Linked DNA regions of Prochlorococcus marinus XMU1406. Each later gene encodes a partner of the first gene's protein in a complex. Links are inferred from orthologs where the notes say so. Each region holds a gene or a part of one and is shown in the gene's direction. Other genes may lie near its edges. The genes, in order: tsaD and tsaE.

Evidence for each region.
Region 2: the proteins of tsaD (region 1) and tsaE are in contact, whole or in part, in a crystal structure (PDB 6N9A), measured with the Thermotoga maritima proteins. The link is inferred for Prochlorococcus marinus XMU1406 from one-to-one orthologs. Residues at the interface, in WP_004082750.1 of Thermotoga maritima: Cys10, Asp11, Arg49, His50, Leu82, Gly84, Gly135, Gly136, Glu154, Thr155, Leu156, Asp157, Asp158, Ser159, Glu162, Asp165, Lys166, Arg169, Leu170, Tyr175, Lys213, Thr214, Leu217, Tyr218, Gln221, Arg222, Asn324; in WP_004082108.1 of Thermotoga maritima: Leu37, Gly38, Lys46, Lys57, Val59, Lys60, Ser61, Thr63, Phe64, Thr65, Leu66, Met67, Val69, Pro71, Tyr82, Arg83, Leu84, Asp86, Asp88, Phe89, Asp93, Ile128, Asp130, Glu131, Arg134.

Annotation. Positions count from the first base shown.
Region 1 is NZ_JAAORG010000001.1:421,901-430,907, forward strand. Bases 5,294-8,094 are described here. They hold tsaD (tRNA (adenosine(37)-N6)-threonylcarbamoyltransferase complex transferase subunit TsaD), read left to right. Parts: upstream 5,294-6,059; coding sequence 6,060-7,130; downstream 7,131-8,094. Other genes in these bases: psaJ (photosystem I reaction center subunit IX), read right to left, coding at 5,294-5,401; HA149_RS02460 (Photosystem I reaction center subunit III), read right to left, coding at 5,431-5,985; HA149_RS02470 (high light inducible protein), read left to right, coding at 7,136-7,312; HA149_RS02475 (cation:proton antiporter), read left to right, coding at 7,478-8,094. In the rest of the region: petA (cytochrome f), read right to left, coding at 1-823; petC (cytochrome b6-f complex iron-sulfur subunit), read right to left, coding at 849-1,385; HA149_RS02430 (DUF3067 family protein), read left to right, coding at 1,509-1,826; twin-arginine translocase subunit TatC, read right to left, coding at 1,795-2,553; HA149_RS02440 (hypothetical protein), read right to left, coding at 2,635-2,895; HA149_RS02445 (NFACT RNA binding domain-containing protein), read right to left, coding at 2,924-4,624; gmk (guanylate kinase), read left to right, coding at 4,698-5,252; more of psaJ, read right to left, coding at 5,267-5,293; more of HA149_RS02475, read left to right, coding at 8,095-8,683; gltX (glutamate--tRNA ligase), read right to left, coding at 8,675-9,007.
Region 2 is NZ_JAAORG010000003.1:470,176-479,209, forward strand. The notes cover bases 2,555-5,382. They hold tsaE (tRNA (adenosine(37)-N6)-threonylcarbamoyltransferase complex ATPase subunit type 1 TsaE), read left to right. Parts: upstream 2,555-3,663; coding sequence 3,664-4,101; downstream 4,102-5,382. Other genes in these bases: ahcY (adenosylhomocysteinase), read right to left, coding at 2,555-3,612; HA149_RS09030 (carbohydrate kinase family protein), read right to left, coding at 4,059-5,057; HA149_RS09035 (alpha/beta fold hydrolase), read left to right, coding at 5,147-5,382. Also shown: HA149_RS09005 (rod shape-determining protein), read right to left, coding at 1-1,032; HA149_RS09010 (single-stranded DNA-binding protein), read left to right, coding at 1,164-1,535; HA149_RS09015 (DedA family protein), read right to left, coding at 1,532-2,191; more of ahcY, read right to left, coding at 2,194-2,554; more of HA149_RS09035, read left to right, coding at 5,383-6,061; HA149_RS09040 (RpoD/SigA family RNA polymerase sigma factor), read right to left, coding at 6,046-7,047; mgtE (magnesium transporter), read right to left, coding at 7,148-8,554; HA149_RS09050 (CrcB family protein), read right to left, coding at 8,598-8,927; HA149_RS09055 (CrcB family protein), read right to left, coding at 8,924-9,034. UniProt on the Escherichia coli protein: Required for the formation of a threonylcarbamoyl group on adenosine at position 37 (t(6)A37) in tRNAs that read codons beginning with adenine.

The DNA of each region.
Region 1 (9,007 bases):
AAGGGCTCTGAAGTACAACCTCAGCATCTAATTGCCCAAAGCCGCCAACGTTGGGATCATTAGTAAGGGGGTCACCTGCATTAATCTTGTCTTGTGCTTTTACGATAAGTTGAGGACCAATAGGAACTGCTTCAGTAGTTATCTCGCCATTCTCGTTTTCTATATTGACCTTATAGCTACCATCTTCAATTGTTTCTATTGAATTTATAGTTCCCGAGGTGGAAGAAGTGAAAACTACATTATTGCTTTTGTCTCCAGTTGGGTATACCTGTCCTCTTCCTCTGTTGCCCCCGATATGTAACGAGTATTTTCCATAGTGATATTCTTTATTAGTGGATGGATCAGGGGAAAGCACAGGGAAAACGATTTCTTTGTTGGTATCGCCAGGTAAAGGTCCGACAATAATGATATTATCTTTCTCTTCACTGTAATTAGTGAAATAAACCCCTTCTGTCTCCTCTTTAATTTCTTCGGTCCATCTTTCTTGTGGGGCAAGTTTAAAACCATCAGGCAGCATTACAACAGCACCAACTTGTAATGGAACTTCAGAACCATCAGCACCGATCTCTTTTAAGTCATTTTTGTAGGGTATTTTGACTACAGCTTTGAAGACACTGTCTGCTCCAACAGATTGAGGAACCTCTGCAATTGTAGGCATCTGAGCTAGATGACAATTTGCACAGACTATCTTTCCTGTGGCTTCTCTTGGGGATTCGTAGTTTTGCTGAGCCCAAAATGGATAAGCAAAAGTGATACTTGGATAAAATACAATGCTCGAAATGAAAAGCAGCGTACAGATAAATAGACTTGTTTTTTTCATGATTTGATTTTTAAGACCTTTCATTTTTTTATGCCCACCATGGATTTTCATTAGTTCTAAAGTCAGTTTCTGACCATTGCTTAACGAGTACAGCATCATCTTCAATATCAACATGAGCTAGGGCTAAAGATAAAGGAGCTGGCCCTCTGACTACCTTCCCATTTGTATCGTACTGACTGCCATGACAAGGACATATAAATTTATTAGCACCACTATCCCATGGGACAACGCAACCTAAATGAGTACAAATTGCATTTAAACCAAATTCTCCTATTTCACCACCCTCATTAACTATTAAATAAGTTGGATCTCCCTTGAGACCCTGCACTAGGCTTCTATCTCCTGCTTGATGGGTAGCTAACCAACCTGTCTTAGTTATTGGATTCCCTAATTCATCTTTAGCAGAAGTTCCACCACCACCACCACCTGCTCTTAAAGGCATGAAATAATTTGCGACGGGGTAAAGGGCTCCTAAAGCTACACCAGTTGCAGTACCAAATGTAAGAAGATTCATAAATTGCCTTCGACCCATTGAAGGGACATCATTGGAACTTAATTGAGTCATTCGCTACTTGGTTCTGTTATTTATTAGTTATTATGAATCAAATTGTTCAATTTCTGTTGCAAATAGATAGGACTTTTAATAATTTAAAGTAAAAGTTTAGGAAGTCTTAATTAATCGATTTAAATGAACCCATTACTAGTAGATGAAGTTATCCATTATTTGATTCATCGTTGGGGAAAGAAATATGATTTTAGACTCTTTAGAAGAGGAAAATTTGTTTATTTTCAAATGATGTGGGGATTTCTTGGTCAGGAATCATTTCCTTTAAGTGAAGATGAATATAAAAAATCGATAGCTGATAAAATCGAGATTTTAAATAGAAGTGGATATTCAGAAGAAGTAAGGGAATGGCTAAAGAAAGTCAATTCTAAGCCAAGGTTAGGCAGAGCTGTCAGCTTGCAATTAAATCTTAATGAGAAGATGAAAGAGTTTTTGACTTAAGATTTTCTGATAAGTAAGTTAATCCAGTACCCACAAAAAATAAAAACACAATCGATATAGATAGCAACGACATTGTCAATGGGTCTGTTGAAGGGGTAATCACTGCAGATAAGATTGCGGAGGAGATTACAACTATCTTCCAATTCGAAATCATTTTTTCTGTTGTAATTATTCCAAGAGAACCAAGAATAAATTGTAATACTGGTAATTGAAAAGCTATTGCAGTGCTAGACATTAATAAGAGAACAAAATCAAAATATCTTTCTATAGACCAAGTTGGTTCAACAATATCAGCACCGAAAGTAATAAAGAAATTTATTGCTGCAGGGACTAATAACCACCATGAAAAAATTAATCCTAAAAAAAACAGAAGACCTGAACCAAAAACCGCTGGCAAGATAAGGCTTTTTTCTTGTTTTGTTAAGCCAGGAGAAATGAATAGTATTATTTGATAAAAAATATAAGGCATTGAAACTATCAATCCGCTGTAACCTGCAACTTTAATAGCAACGAATAAAAACTCTCCTGGAGCAAGTTGGAGTAAATGAATATCGCCTGCTGGGATTTCCAAAAAAGATATTAATGGCTTGATGATGAGAAAACTAAAAAATATTGAAATAAGTATTGAGTAAATTGAGTTTAGTATCCTTTGACGAAGCTCGTCTAAATGATCGCTAAAAGTCATAGAATCTGACAGTTTATTTTCACTTTGACCTATACCACTCATTATTATTTGATAAAGATTTTGTAAAAAAAGGGGTTTAAAATTACTACCATCAAATTCAAATTTATTTTTCGATAAATTTAATTATTTGCCTAATTTAGGATTAGTTGGATCTGGTAATAAGAAAGGAGGGGCATCATTTAGGGATGATTCACCATATGTTTCATATTCTCTATATCCACCCATTTTCCCATTTGTTTTCATTAATGCGCTTACGAATGCAAGTAGTAAGAAAACAGTAGGAGCTCCTATTATTAATGCAGCACCAAATAGATATCCAACAATAAATTCTGGAAAACTATGATTTCCTAAAAATTCATGAGTGCCCAAAAGAAAATCAAACATTTAAATTTAAAATTTTTTTTATTATAAACTAAATTACTCTTTTAAGATTTTTTTTAATGTAATCTTCTCCTCTTGTAGGATTTCCCCAAATAATTTCTCCATCTTTAAAGGAAACGCAACCCGGCCCTCCTTTTTTGATTTTCTGCAAATCTTTAATCTTTACTAAATTAATTGGAACTTTAATGTTTCTTTTTGCCTTACTAAATAAAGCAGCTAAATCTGCAGCTATTTGAAGATCTTGTTCAGATGCTACCTGAGATGAAGACTTCAAAACTACATGACTGCCTGGTGATTCCTGTGCATGAAACCATAAATCGCCTTTTTTTGAGAACTTAAAGCTAATTAAGTCATTTTGCCTCATGTTTCTCCCTATCTGAAGCTTCAATCCTGTTGGAGTGTCAACTTGAATTGGTGAAGATTGTATCTCAGATGTACTTTTGTTATCTTCTCTTTGCCTCTTGATATTGATATTAAATTCGTTACAAATTTCTTCCATAATTTCTTCGAGTAGTTTGATTCTAGTTAAAAGTTTTTCATGATTTAAAGAATTTAGATTTTCTAGAAGTGTAGTAAATTCATCTAATCTTTTTATATTTGTTTTGTAAATGCTTAATCTTTCTTTTATCAATTCTCTTGATCTCTTAAGTTTTTTTGACTTTTTATATAGTTTTTGTCCTTTAATAACATCTCGTTTTTTAATTTCATTTGAAGTGAATATATTGTCAGCTTTTTCTTTGTATACCTCGTAGTTTTCTGATTTTGAAAGAAGATCATATTGAATATTTAAATTCTTTTTCTCAGTATTGGTCTGTTTAAAAATTATCCCTTCAATTTTCTTTTCCAATAATTCAATTTTTTTTTGTTTTAGATGATAATCATAATAATTCTCTAAACTGGTGCATAAATCTATTTTATTTTTGCAATTAATTTCTTGATCAACAAACCAAACGCAATAAAAATCTTTATTAAACATGGAAAAGTTAAAGTTATTGTTTTTAAAACTATTTATCCAAATCTTCCAATTTTTAAATATCTCCTTTAAGTCTGAATTGTTAATGAAATCGATATTTTTTTCCATTATTTCCGAATTGCTAGTTTTGCTAAAAACCTCTAATTGTTTTGTGAGGATAGGGCTAACTCCTTGATAGGTATTTATTAAGCAGTATTTCAAAGACTCAGGAACTATTGAAATTGAGTCTTTCCATGATCGAAAAGACTCATCTTCTCTAGGTTGTTTTTTGAGATTGACTGGAGGGCCAGAATAAATTGATCCTGTTGAAATTGTTCTAAAACTAGATTGACTTGATTTAATTTGTTTGCCAACTGCAATTATCTTATGTTTATTATCCAAATAAAAAATATTGCTATGTTTTCCCATTAATTCAAAAATTAAATACTTATCAATTTCTTCTCCAGGTTTTTTTGCAAAACTAAATTTTATAACTCTCTCGAAATCATCTTGATCAATCGAAATTAAAGCCATATATTTTAATCCGTATCTTATTTGTTTAGAAAGTGTGCTTTCTCTTCCAATCTTTACTGGCTTGTTTATCTTTAGTATTCTAGGAGAGTCTCCATTCCATGAAACTTCTAACCATGTTTGAGAATCAATTCCTCTGAAACATAATTGAATTGTATTAGGCTCAGGTTGTTGGGCAGTTTCGAACTTTGTAGGTAAGATGTTCTTTGCTAAATAATGCAAGACAGACCTAATAGATGTAATATCCATTATCTGTGGAACACCTTTTTGCATTATTCCTATTTAATTCACAAGACGTCTATTTTACTGTAAAAAATTTAATATGAAAAATCAAAAAAAACTTATTATCCTTACTGGACCAAGCGGGGTGGGTAAAGGAACAATTGTTAAAGAAATATTAGGGAAAGAAAAAAATTTTTGGCTATCAATATCTGCAACCACTAGAGAACCTAGAGAGGGAGAGAAGGACGGAGAAAATTACTACTTTTTAAATCAAGATAAGTTTAAAGAAATGATTGAACAAAAAATGTTCCTTGAATGGGCTCAATTCGCTGGAAACTACTATGGAACGCCTTTGTCTTCTGTTAATGAGAAAATAAAAAAAGGATTTACCGTACTACTTGAAATTGAAGTAGAGGGTGCAAGGCAAATAAAAAATAAGTTTCCTAATTCACTGTCAATATTTTTACTTCCTCCAGATAAAGAAGAGTTAGAAAGAAGAATAAGAAGTAGAGGTACAGAAAAAGAAGAGGCAATTGAAAAAAGACTCTCAAGGGCTAATTATGAGATTGCAGTATCAAATCAATTTGATTTTGCATTAATAAATCACAATGTTGATGAAACAGCAAAAAAAATAATCAAGTTCATAAAAACTTGATTATTTTCTCTTTATCAGCTCATTGGATGAAATAATAAATCTGGGAAAAACCTATTAAATTCAATAATTATTCCAGCCGTAAGGCTTAGCCAAATTGCTGCTACCACTGGGGCAGATCTGACAAATTTTGTGTTTAGAATTTTGAACATTTGTTTTATGAAAGTTTTTTTAAAGATGTTTAGCGAGGACCATTGAGTGTAATATTGTTATCTTTTTCTCTTAAATCTCCATTTCTACCTTGTTTATTAGCTAGAAGAGGCCATTGGGCTCCTTTTACAAGACATTTTCTGGCTAAGTCTAGGTCAATAATGATCTCAAGATCTGCTGGATTCTTAGTCTTTTTTGATTCAATCAGATACTCTCTCCCTGACCAACCTATAATTCCAGCAATATAAATAAACAATACTCCGGGAATAAGTAAATCTCCTTCATGACCTCTATTTAAAAGGGCTCCCCATGGCTCAAGAGGAGGTCCAATTATTAAATGTGGAAGACCATCATCTCCGCATGATGCTTTTCCGTATCTCTCAAATCTTGCGATGTCTTTTTGAGTAGTTGCAGAATTTGCTCTCTCAATGAATTTAGGATTTTCAGAGCATTTTGTGAGGGCTGAAGCTGTATATTCTGTGCTAGCTCTATCTTCGTTTAAGGCAGGCCCATTGGCAGCTAGAGCAATTGGAGTAATTCCGAGGAACAGAAAAACTGAGGTTATGATTGAAAAAAAGAATTTCATAGGTTGCAATCTTTAATTCCTTATAGTGTGATAAGTAAGAAATTAATATTAAAATAGAACAAGTTGAATCAAATATGCACAAAGTTTTAGCTATTGAAACAAGTTGTGATGAGACATCTGTCTCAATAGTTTCTAATACTGGGGATACTTTCAGAATACATTCAAATATAATTGCCTCTCAAATTGAAGATCATTCAAAATGGGGAGGAGTTGTGCCTGAACTAGCAGCTAGAAAGCATTTAGAGTTATTACCTTTTGTTTTAGATAAGGCTTTAGAAGAATCAAAAATCAAAATTGAGGAAGTCGATTATATTGCATCAACTGTAGCTCCTGGATTAGTTGGTTGTTTACGAGTTGGCTCTATAACTGCAAGATCACTTTGCATGTTACATTCAAAACCATTTTTGGGAATTCATCATTTGGAGGGACATTTGTCTTCAATTCTATTTTCAGAAAACTATCCAAAGAAATCTTTTCTTACATTACTTGTTAGCGGCGGGCATACTGAATTGATCAAGGTTGACGATAGAATGGGAATGCAAAGACTTGGGAAAAGTTTTGATGATGCTGCTGGAGAAGCCTTTGATAAGGTTGGCAGACTATTAGGCCTTAGTTATCCAGGAGGTCCGGCAATTGAAAAGATTGCTAAAAATGGGGACCCAATGAAATTCAATTTACCAAAATGTAGGATTTCTGATAAAAAAGGTGGATTTCTTAAATACGATTTCTCTTTTAGTGGTCTTAAAACTGCTGTATTAAGATTAGTTGAGAAAATAAATTTAGATGGGAAGGCCGTTCCAGTTCCTGACATTGCTGCCAGTTTTGAGAGAGTAGTCGCAGAGGTTTTGGTAGAGAGAACTATAAGATGTGCAAAAGATCATTGCTTGGATAATATTGTTGTTGTTGGAGGAGTTGCCGCTAATAATACATTAAGAAAGATGATGATTAGTGAAGCTAGTAAAAAATCTATTAAAGTTCATTTAGCCCCCCTTAATCTTTGTACCGATAATGCGGCGATGATTGGAGCAGCGGCTTTGTTCAGAATCAAATTTAAGGATCATTTAAGTTCACTTAAATTAGGTGTCGCAGGAAGACTATCAATTGAACAAACAAATACCCTTTACGAAGAAAATCCTCCTTTTTAACTTCAATGAACAAACAACCTAAAATCGAGATTAAAGAAACAAAAAACTTCGTGGACAAAAATGAACTAAATTTATGGAAAAGAGGTTTTACCCCTCAAGCTGAGATATGGAATGGAAGGATGGCGACTGTTGGTATAGGAGTAATTTTTATTATTCTTGCTTTAATAAGTCAATTTTCTTAATAGAAATCAAATTTCTTTTAATTAAAAGTAGTTTTGAGAGATTTGATTGGATTCAGTTTTATTCAGCATATTAATTAAATTAAAAAGTTATTGTATTTAATGGACTTGAGATAAGATTATTGATTTAATCAAAATAATTAATATTTTTATTATTTATAATTTTATATGACGCCTGAAAGGCTCGGATTACTTTGGGGAATAACTGTATTTGCAGGTGCTTGTGCTCGATTATTTTCTTCTTTTACAGGATTCCCAAGTGTTGTTATTTTATTGCTTTCTGGATTATTCATTGGAAGATCAGGTTTAGGACTAGTTGAGCCTTTAGATCTCGGGCAAGGGCTTGAAACTATTGTGGGGCTTTTAGTCTGTTTGGTTCTATTTGAAGGGGGACTAAATTTAAAACTGCCTGAGGGGAATATAAGAAATACTGTTTTGAAAATTTCATTAGTAAGACTTTTTATTTCATTATCAGCTGGAATTTTTATTGCTCATTGGTTTGCAGGACTCTCATGGCAAGTTGCAGGAATATATAGCGCCATCGTTCTAGCTACTGGGCCAACAGTTGTCTCTCCATTAGTGGAACAAATAAAATTAGCTTCCCCTCTCTCGGAAGTTTTAAAAGCTGAGGGCTTGTTGCTCGAACCAATTGGTGCAGTGCTGGCATTACTTCTTTTAGAACTGACTTTAGGGGACCTACGCGGGATTAACGATGTATTTATAGCATTAATGCAAAGATTAGGGGGAGGAGTCTTAATTGGATTAAGTGCAGGATGGTTACTATCAGAAATTTTAAAAAAAATAAAAAATGAAGCCTCATTTGGTATAGAGCTTCAAGTTACCCTTGGATTTATTTTCCTTGTGTATGGAATTTGCGAATATTTTTTACCAGAATCAGGTTTGCCGGCCTCTGTCGCGGCAGGTTTTATTGTAGGTAAAAGAGAAGTTATAGATAAGGAGAGATTGGATAATCTAATAGGTGAATTAGCTCAATTAGCAATAACAGTTCTTTTCCCTCTTTTGGCTGCTGACGTTTCTTGGGGTGAATTAAGTCCGCTTGGCTGGGGAGGGTTTGTTTGCGTTTTTATGTTGATGGTAATTGTTCGTCCTATTTCTATATCGATAGCAACAATTGGAAGAGAATTGAACTTAAAAGAAAAAATATTTTTAGCCTGGTTAGCCCCAAGAGGTATTGTTACTGCAGCGGTAGCTTCTCTTTTTTCTATCAGATTGGAGCAGGCTGGTATCCTAGGGGCTGGCCGTCTCCAAGGTTTAGTTTTTCTTACTATATTGATGACAGTAGGAATTCAAGGCCTTTCAGCTAAACCTTTGGCGAATAGGCTTGAATTAGGCAAAAAAAATAATTTAGGTTGATTTAAGACATCTTTCAATTCTAGATATATCAGTTTTATTCTCTGAGAAAAGCTCCCAGCTTTGAATTAAATCCGGCCCACATAGAGATCCAAAAAAGGCTACTCTTAATGATTTCATTAATATACCTTTTTTAACATTATGGATTTTTGAGATTTCATTTATTATTTCTTTTGCTTTATCTTTATCTAGTTTTATAGTATTTTGCTCAATTAAATAATTTAAGATTAATTTTAGAGATTGTTTGCTATCATTATTTTTCAGAAAATCTTGACCTTCTTTTTGAATTGGAGGTATTAAGAAAAATGGTTTTGATTGATCAATGGC
Region 2 (9,034 bases), on another replicon or contig:
TATAAATTCTGGAGTGTCAACAACTCTTTTCAGTTTTTTAAAATCATCTAAAACCTCTCCACAACCATTTACTACGCAAAGCAGTGGGTTTTCTGCTATGTGAGTAAAAATTCCTGTTTCATCGCTCAATAAATCATTAATGCCTCTCACTAAAGCTCCACCTCCTGCAAGCATAATCCCCCTATCAACTATGTCTGCAGCAAGTTCCGGGGGGGTTCGCTCTAAAGTTCTTTTTACAGCTTCCACTATTTTGCTAAGTGTTTCAGCCATGGCTTCTCTAATTTCTCCTGATGTCAAAGTGACTGACCTAGGTAGACCAGATAAAAGATGTAGACCTCTAACCTCTAAAGTAGTTTTATCAAAATCGTCATCTGGAAATGCAGATCCAATTTTAATTTTGATATCTTCTGCAGTTCTCTCTCCAACAACTAAGTTGTGAACTTTTTTAAGATATAGTGCAATTGATTCATTTATTTCATCACCAGCAATTCGAACCGACTCACTCAATACAGTTCCACCTAAACTTAATACTGCAACTTCAGTAGTACCTCCACCAATATCGACAATCATAGTTCCAATTGGCTCTGTTACTGGCAATGATGCTCCTATTGCTGCTGCAACGGGTTCATCAATTAAATGAACTTCTCTAGCTCCGGCTAATCCAGCTTCTCTTACTGCTCTTCGCTCAACACTAGTAACTCCACTTGGAATACCAATCACTATTCTTGGGGCTACTATCCCCTTGCCTTCGTTACATTTTTGGATAAATGTTTTTATCATTTGTTCTGCAGCATCAAAATCTGCGATAACACCATCCCTTAGTGGTCTTACTGCTCTTATATTGCCAGGGGTCCTTCCAAGCATTAACTTTGCTTCTTGACCAACAGCTAATGGTATACCTTCTTCTAAATCCATAGCTACCACAGAAGGCTCTTGTAAAACAACGCCCTTTCCTGATACGTGTATAAGAGTATTGGCCGTTCCCAAATCTATGCCAATATCTCTAGAAAATTTAAATCTGTTAAAAATCACAATAAGAATTCCTTTTATAAATAATATATCTATTTTTTAGTAAGCTCTCATAATTCTGTCGTTTAGTTATGAATAGCACGCAAAACTTTGAGCAGAACCTGGAAATATGAGTAGTATAAAAAAAAAAAATTATGGAAATTAACACTATTAACCTTGTAGGCAGAGCAGGGCGAGAACCAGATGTCAGATATTTTGAATCTGGCAGTATCGTAGCAAATTTCACTCTTGCAGTTAACAGAAGAAGCAGAGATGAAGAGCCCGACTGGTTTAATTTAGAAATATGGGGTAAGCAAGCACAAATAGCCGCAGATTACGTTAAAAAAGGATCTTTAATTGGAATTACAGGAAGCTTTAAAATTGATAGTTGGAAAGATAAAAATACTGGGGAAGATAGATATAAGCCAGTTGTTAGGGTAGATAGATTAAACTTACTAGGCTCCCGAAAAGAGTCCGATAATAACCAATATTCTAATAGTAGTAATTCAAGTGAAATCCCTTTTTAAGCTCTCTTTTTTTTAAAAAATCTAATAAATATTCTTATAAAAAAATATAAGAAAATTAAAATTAAAATTGGCTTTAAAACATATTTGATTTGATCTAAGTAAGTTTCAATGATTGTATAATTTTCACCAAATAAATAACCTGCATAAGTTAGAAGTGCTACCCATATCAAGCTCCCACATGTAGTCCAAATCAAAAATTTTCTTAATGGCATAAGTTCTATACCAGCGGGAACTGAGATTAAAGTTCTTATACCTGGTACTAATCGACCCCAAAAAACTAAAGAAACCCCGTATTTATCAAACCACCTTTTACTTTTACTTAAATCATTAGAAGATATACCCAGATATTTTCCTTTTTTATTTAGAAAAGTTGAAAGTCTTTTTTCATTTACTAATCTACCTAAATAATACCAAGGCAATGACCCTAAAATAGTTCCAATTAATCCGGAAAAAACTAAAATATAGAAATTTAATTTTTGTTGATAAACGAAAAACCCTCCCAAGGGCATTATTATTTCCGAAGGAATTGGAGGTATTATGTTTTCTAAAAACATAGCCAAACAAATAGTAAGGTATGCAATTGTTGAATTCTTTTCAACAGCCAAACTAATATAGTCGGGTATTGAAGTAAGAAAATTTACAAAAATTAAACTCAAACTTAATATCTATAAAGCTCTGGTTTATAAGGTCCTTCAACAGAAACATTAATATAATCAGCTTGTTCCTTAGTTAATTTTGTTAATTTTGCGCCAATTTTATCAAGATGTAATCTAGCTACCATTTCGTCTAAATGTTTTGGTAAAACATAAACCTCATTTGTATATTTTTCTGACTTATTGAAAAGTTCAATTTGAGCTAATACTTGATTAGTAAAAGAATTACTCATAACAAAACTTGGATGTCCAGTAGCACATCCTAAGTTAACTAATCTACCTTCAGCTAAAAGAATTATTTTATTGCCACTCGGTAAAGTTATGTGATCAACCTGCGGCTTAATATTTTCCCATGGATAATCTTTCAATGAAGCCACATCAATTTCATTATCAAAATGGCCGATATTACATACTATGGCCTCATCTTTCATCTTGACAAGATTTTCGTTTGTTATTACCTGATAGTTCCCAGTTGCAGTAACAAATATATCTATATCTTCCACGACATCGTCTAGTGTAACTACGCTAAAACCTTCCATTGCTGCTTGAAGAGCACAAATTGGATCCACTTCAGCAACTTTTACAATTGCACCAAGTCCTCTTAAAGACTGGGCTGATCCTTTACCTACATCTCCAAAACCCATTACTAAAGCAACCTTCCCAGCAATCATCACATCAGTGGCACGCTTTATGCTGTCAACTAGAGATTCTCGACAGCCATATAAATTATCAAATTTGCTCTTAGTTACTGAATCATTAACGTTGATAGCAGGAAATGGTAAAGCATTTTGCTTTTGAAGTTGATAAAGTCTTGCAACTCCCGTTGTAGTTTCTTCAGTAACACCAATGATATTACTCTTAATTCTAGAATAAAAGTCACTATCATTTTTCAACTTGGACTTAATAGAATTGAATAAAGCAATTTCTTCTTCATTACCGGGATTATCTAAAACAGATAAATCTTTTTCTGCTTTACTACCAAGTATTAATAAGCCAGTTGCATCTCCCCCATCATCAAGAATCATGTTTGGAGAGTCTGAACCCCAATCAAGGATATAGTGGGTATACTGCCAGTATTCAACAAGAGTCTCACCTTTTTTTGCATATACAGAAATTCCTTGATCTGCTATGGCAGCAGCCGCATGATCTTGAGTTGAAAAAATATTACATGAAGCCCATTTTACTTCTGCACCAAGATCAACAAGAGTTTCTATTAATACTGCTGTCTGAATAGTCATATGAAGACTCCCAGCTATTTTCGCACCTTTGAGTGGCTTCTCAGATTGATATTTATCTCTAAGTGCCATTAATCCTGGCATTTCCGTTTCGGCAATCTTAATTTCTTTACGGCCAAAATCTGATAAGGAGATATCAGCAATAACGTAGTTTGGTGTAGAGGTTTTAACTGAATTGGCTATAACCATATCTAATAAATTGTTTTTCTATTAAACTATAGATGATTTTTGTACAATTTTGTGTTTGTTGAGAATTTAAAAGAAACTATAAATTTAGGAAAAAAACTCTCACACAAATTAAATCCCCAATCAATTGTTTTATTACAGGGTCCTATTGGGGCTGGGAAAACTTCATTTGTGCAAGGGATTGCTCAAGGCTTATCAATCTCTGAGGACATTACAAGCCCTACATTTGCTTTATCGCATCACTATAACTCTGGAAAAATCCCACTAATTCACCTTGATTTATACAGGTTAGAAAATGTTTCTTCAGCAAAAGAAGTTTTTTTTTCAGAAGAAGAAGAGGCAATACAAAGACGAGCTATTTTAGTTGTTGAATGGCCAGAATTGGTAGAACCAGTTATTAATAATTTTTGGAAAATAGAAATTAGTTACGCAAAAAATTATGGAAGACACTACGAAATAAGAGATCCCAAAAATTTATTAACCTTCTCATAATATGGCTGTTGCTCGATGGCGCCTTCACCAAGACAAGTTAATAATCCACAAACACCTGCGAACTTAATAAAATCTTCTATCTCTAGTTGCTTTGAAGGATAGCCAAAAGAAATTAATTTTGAAATTAAGCCTGCTAAAAAAGCATCGCCTGCACCAGTTGTATCAACAATTTTTTGTGAAGCAGGAATTTCGGTAATTCCCTGTAATCCATTGATATACCATACAACGGGATTTTTTCCATCAGTTATTACTACATCTGGTCTGTTAGACAATTGTTGAGATATTAACAAGGGATTTTCATCCTCAAAAAACAAAGTTGCTTCTTCCTTAGCAAGTTTTAAAACATTTGCATGATTTAAAAATTTCTTTATTAAATTAACTCTCGCGGCTTTACTAATTTCTGATGAAAAACTTGAATGATCCCAAAAGACCTCTCTCCAATTCAAATCAATGACTATTTTGACTTCAAATTTTTTAGCCTGTTCAAGAAGAAAAAAAATAGTCTCTGCCGATATTGGAGATGATAATAAAATCGTTCCCGTAACCAAATATTTTGTTTCTAGAAAAGATTTCTCCAAATTTAAAATTTCTTTTTCAATTAATTTCTTACTAAGAACTTCGTCTGCAAAGCATGCATGTGAACTTTCCTCAAAGCCTGAAAAAAAACGATCTCCAAATTGATCTCTATCTACATTAACCACGCGAGTAGATGAATCATTATCTAATTGCAAGAAATCTAAATTAACGTCCAATTTATTAAATTGCTTAATAAATTTTTTTCCATAATCATCACTACCCAAACATCCTATGAATGTTGAATCAATTTTTAATTTTCTTAATGCACAAGCAACATTAGCCGGCGCACCACCCAAAAAATCTGTAAATCCCTGATTTGACTTATTTCTTATTCTGTCTATTAAAGCCTCTCCAATACATATGACCTTTTTCTTTTTCATAAAATGAACGCTTTTTCTTAACTAAGAATAATTTATTAAAAACGAATAATTTTTTTTTGAATTAAAGTTTAATTAAAAGAATTTTCATAGTGTCTTTAAATAAATCTGAAATTTGGGAGTGGAAAAATTGGGAAATTTCTTGGTCTTTATCAAGAGAATCTACTTCTGAAAAAAATATTAAAATTTTATTAGTTCATGGGTTTGGGGCATCAAAAAACCATTGGAGATATAATCAAGATTTTCTTGGTAAACTTTCTAACTGCTACGCAATTGACTTATTAGGATTTGGGAAAAGCAGTCAGCCTAGTGCTTTATTAAATTATGAACCTTATAAAGAAAACTCAATTAAATATTCTTTTGACTTATGGGGTAATCAAATATCAACGTTTTGTGCAGAGGTAATAAAATCTCCTGTTTACTTGGTAGGAAATTCAATTGGTGGTGTTATTGCATTGAAAGCTGCTGAAATCCTCAAAGATAGTTGCAAAGGTGTCATTTTGATTGATTGTGCACAAAGAACTATGGATGATAAACGTTTACAAAAAAGTGATATCTTAATGAATCTACTTAGACCCATCCTTAAAACAATAGTCAGACAAAGAGTAATTAGTAATACACTTTTTACAAGAGCTGCTAATCCAAAAGTTATAAAGAAAATACTTGAACAAGCCTACCCTTCAGGAAAGAATATCGATAAAGAATTGATTGAAATACTTTATCAACCCTCACAAAGGGAAAACTCTAAAGAAGCATTTCGTGGTTTTATTAACTTATTTGATGACTATCTTGCTACTGACCTTTTTGATAAAGTTGATGCCCCCATTCAATTAATTTGGGGAGAAAAAGATCCTTGGGAATCTTTAAATGAAGCAAAAGAGTGGAAGAAAGAATTCAAAAATATTAAGAGATTAGATATTATTAATGGGGCTGGTCATTGTCCTCATGATGAAGAACCTGAAAAAACAAATAAATTAATAAATGAATTTATTCAAGAAACAAAATAAGCTTCGACATTATCACTAAGTCTTCTCAAGCCTCTTAATCCATCTCTTTCTAGGTTTCTTACTCGATCTCTGCTTATCCCTAGTACCCTTCCTATCCCTGTAAGAGACATTGGCTCATCGCCATCCATTCCGTATCTCATCCTTAAAACTCTACATTGCAGATCAGGTAATTGATGTAAAAGAGAATGCAAATCACCTCTCATACAATCCATCTCTATTTGTTCGTCTGGCAAATCCTCGCCCCCTGCCAGTAAATCTAACAAAACAGTGTCTTCACCATCACCAACTTTAGTTTCAAGACTGACTGGCTGCCCAGCTTTACACATTAAATCTTTAACGTCATCTTCGGGAAGCTCTACGTATTTCGCAAGCTCGCTTACAGTTGGAGTTCTAGACATTTCTTGACTGAGCTCTCTTTGACCTTTTTTTAACTTATTCAACATTTCAGTTATATGAATTGGCAGCCTTATTGCCCGACTTTTTTCAGCTATTGCTCTTGTAATACCTTGCCTAATCCACCAATATGCATATGTTGAAAACTTGTATCCTCTGGCCGGATCAAATTTTTCAACTCCCCTCACTAGTCCTATAGTTCCCTCCTGAATTAAGTCCAAAAGTTCCATATTTCTTTTTGTATATTTTTTTGCAACACTTACAACCAATCTTAAGTTAGCTGCAACCATCCTTTCTTTAGCTCTCTGTCCAGCTCTCAATCTTTTTTTTATTATTGACGTAGATAAGTCTAATTTATTTGATAAATCATCAATACTAGGCTTATCTCCTGTAAATTCAATAATTTCCAATTCTGCTCTTTCAACTTCCATGTACTCTTGAACTTGTCGACCTAGAGTAATTTCTTGCTCATGCGAGAGTAAAGGAACTCTTCCAATATCCCTTAAGTATGATCGAACAAGATCTACATCATTACTAGCTTTTATAGTTGCGATTGATGCTAATTTATTTTCACTTATTGTTTCAGAAGACATGAAGATTAAATGTTGTTTTGTAAACAATACCATTAAGAAATGTAAAGTTAAACAAAAAAATCCACATTTTTACAAAAATGAGAATAAATACCTAGTCAATTCAGACTAATGAAGAGCTTAATAGCCATTTTGCCGTACTGAGATAAATAAATACACCAGCAATATCAGTGACAGTTGTAATAAAAGGAGAAGACATTAAAGCTGGATCCAATTTCATTCTGTCAAACAACAAAGGGAGGATCGCTCCTGTTGTAGCAGCTAAAGTTGTTATAGATATTAAACTTATCCCCACCGCAGAGGCGATCAAAGGTCCTTCTCCTTGCCACCAAGCGAAGGGAAATACTACAAGCATCATTAAAACTCCTAAAAGAGCGCCTGTTATTGCCTCCTTAAATACTGCCTTAATTGCACCAAGAGACTTCAATTTTTGAGTACTTAAACCTCTAATGACAACCGTTGAACTTTGAGCTCCAACATTTCCCCCAGTGCCTATAAGAAGTGGAATAAATGCAGCTAATAAAACTATTTCCTTTAATATTTGGTCATTCATAGCTATAACTTTTGTCGTTAAACCATTTGCAAAAACCAAAATTAATAACCATAAAATTCTTCTTCGAGCAATCGTAAACAAACTACTTTGGAAATAATCATCTTCATCTCCAGGTTGTACTGCCCCTGCTGCATAAATATCTCTTGTAGCTTCTTGTTCTATAACATCAATTAAATCATCGACAGTTACTATCCCAACAAGTCTTTTTTCTCTATCAACAACCGGGAGTGCTAAAAAATCATATCTTTGTATTGCTCGAGCAACCTCTTCTTGATTCGTATTGGTAGAAATATTAACTACATCTCTTGTCATAACGTCTCCAATTGGCTTAGAAGGATCAGCAGTTACAAGGTCTCTTAAAGAAAGAATACCAGTTAAATGTCTTTCTTTATCTGTAACGTATAGGCTATAGATAGTTTCAGTAAATGGAGCTCTTTTTCTAACTATGGCAAGAGCCTCAGATGCTGTTTGCATCTCTTTAAGATCTATAAATTCAGTTGTCATTAATCTTCCAGCAGTTTCAGGCTCATATCCAAGTAATTCAGCTGTTACTTTTCTTTCACCAGGACTAAGAGCAGATAGAAATTTGCGTACAACTTTTGCAGGTAATTCATCAAAGAGTTGAACCCTATCATCAGGAGACATTTTTTCAACGATTTCTAAAACTTCTCCTGAACGAAGTCTTTCTAATAAAGTTTGCTGAACTACTGGATCTAAATATTCATAAACCTCAATTGCTTCATTTTTCTTTAATAATCGAAATGCTAATGCCTGCAATATTTGTGGAAGGCTTCCAATAGCATCTGCAATATCAACCGGTTGAGAAGGCTCTAAAAGCAGCTTTGCCTCATCATAATTTCCCGCGATAAGCAATTCTTCAAGTTGTATAGTAATGTTTTCTCGTGTACTTAAATCAGTAGATAAGGATGTAACTGTTTCAAGATTATTTTCCTTCATAAATATAATCCCTGTTCAAAGTAACAACACTATTATATGAAATCTAAGTAATTTTTCTACTTATCCAGAACCCGCAAAACATTGTGAATAAATTTACAATAATGATTAAATTAAAAAAAATTATAAATCTTATCCAATCCCCTTGATTAAAAATTTTGTACAAAAAATATATAAATCCGCTAAATGATGTAAAGCAAGAAAAAAAACCACTGAATAAAATTTTTTTTATTGAATTACTTAATCTTTTACTGATAAAAAAACCCACCATAAATGATCCAATTATTGAAATAATAAAGTTATTATTTATAAATAATCTCAGGAAAGTTGCCAAGTAGGCAGCCAAAAGAACATAAATAAAATTATTTATTTTCACTTCAAAAAAAATTGAATAAGAAAATAACCAAAACAAAAGAATAAGAAAGTAAAAATTATCACTTCAATGTAGTGGAAAAATAATCTTAAGAATTGTCTCTTTTTAAA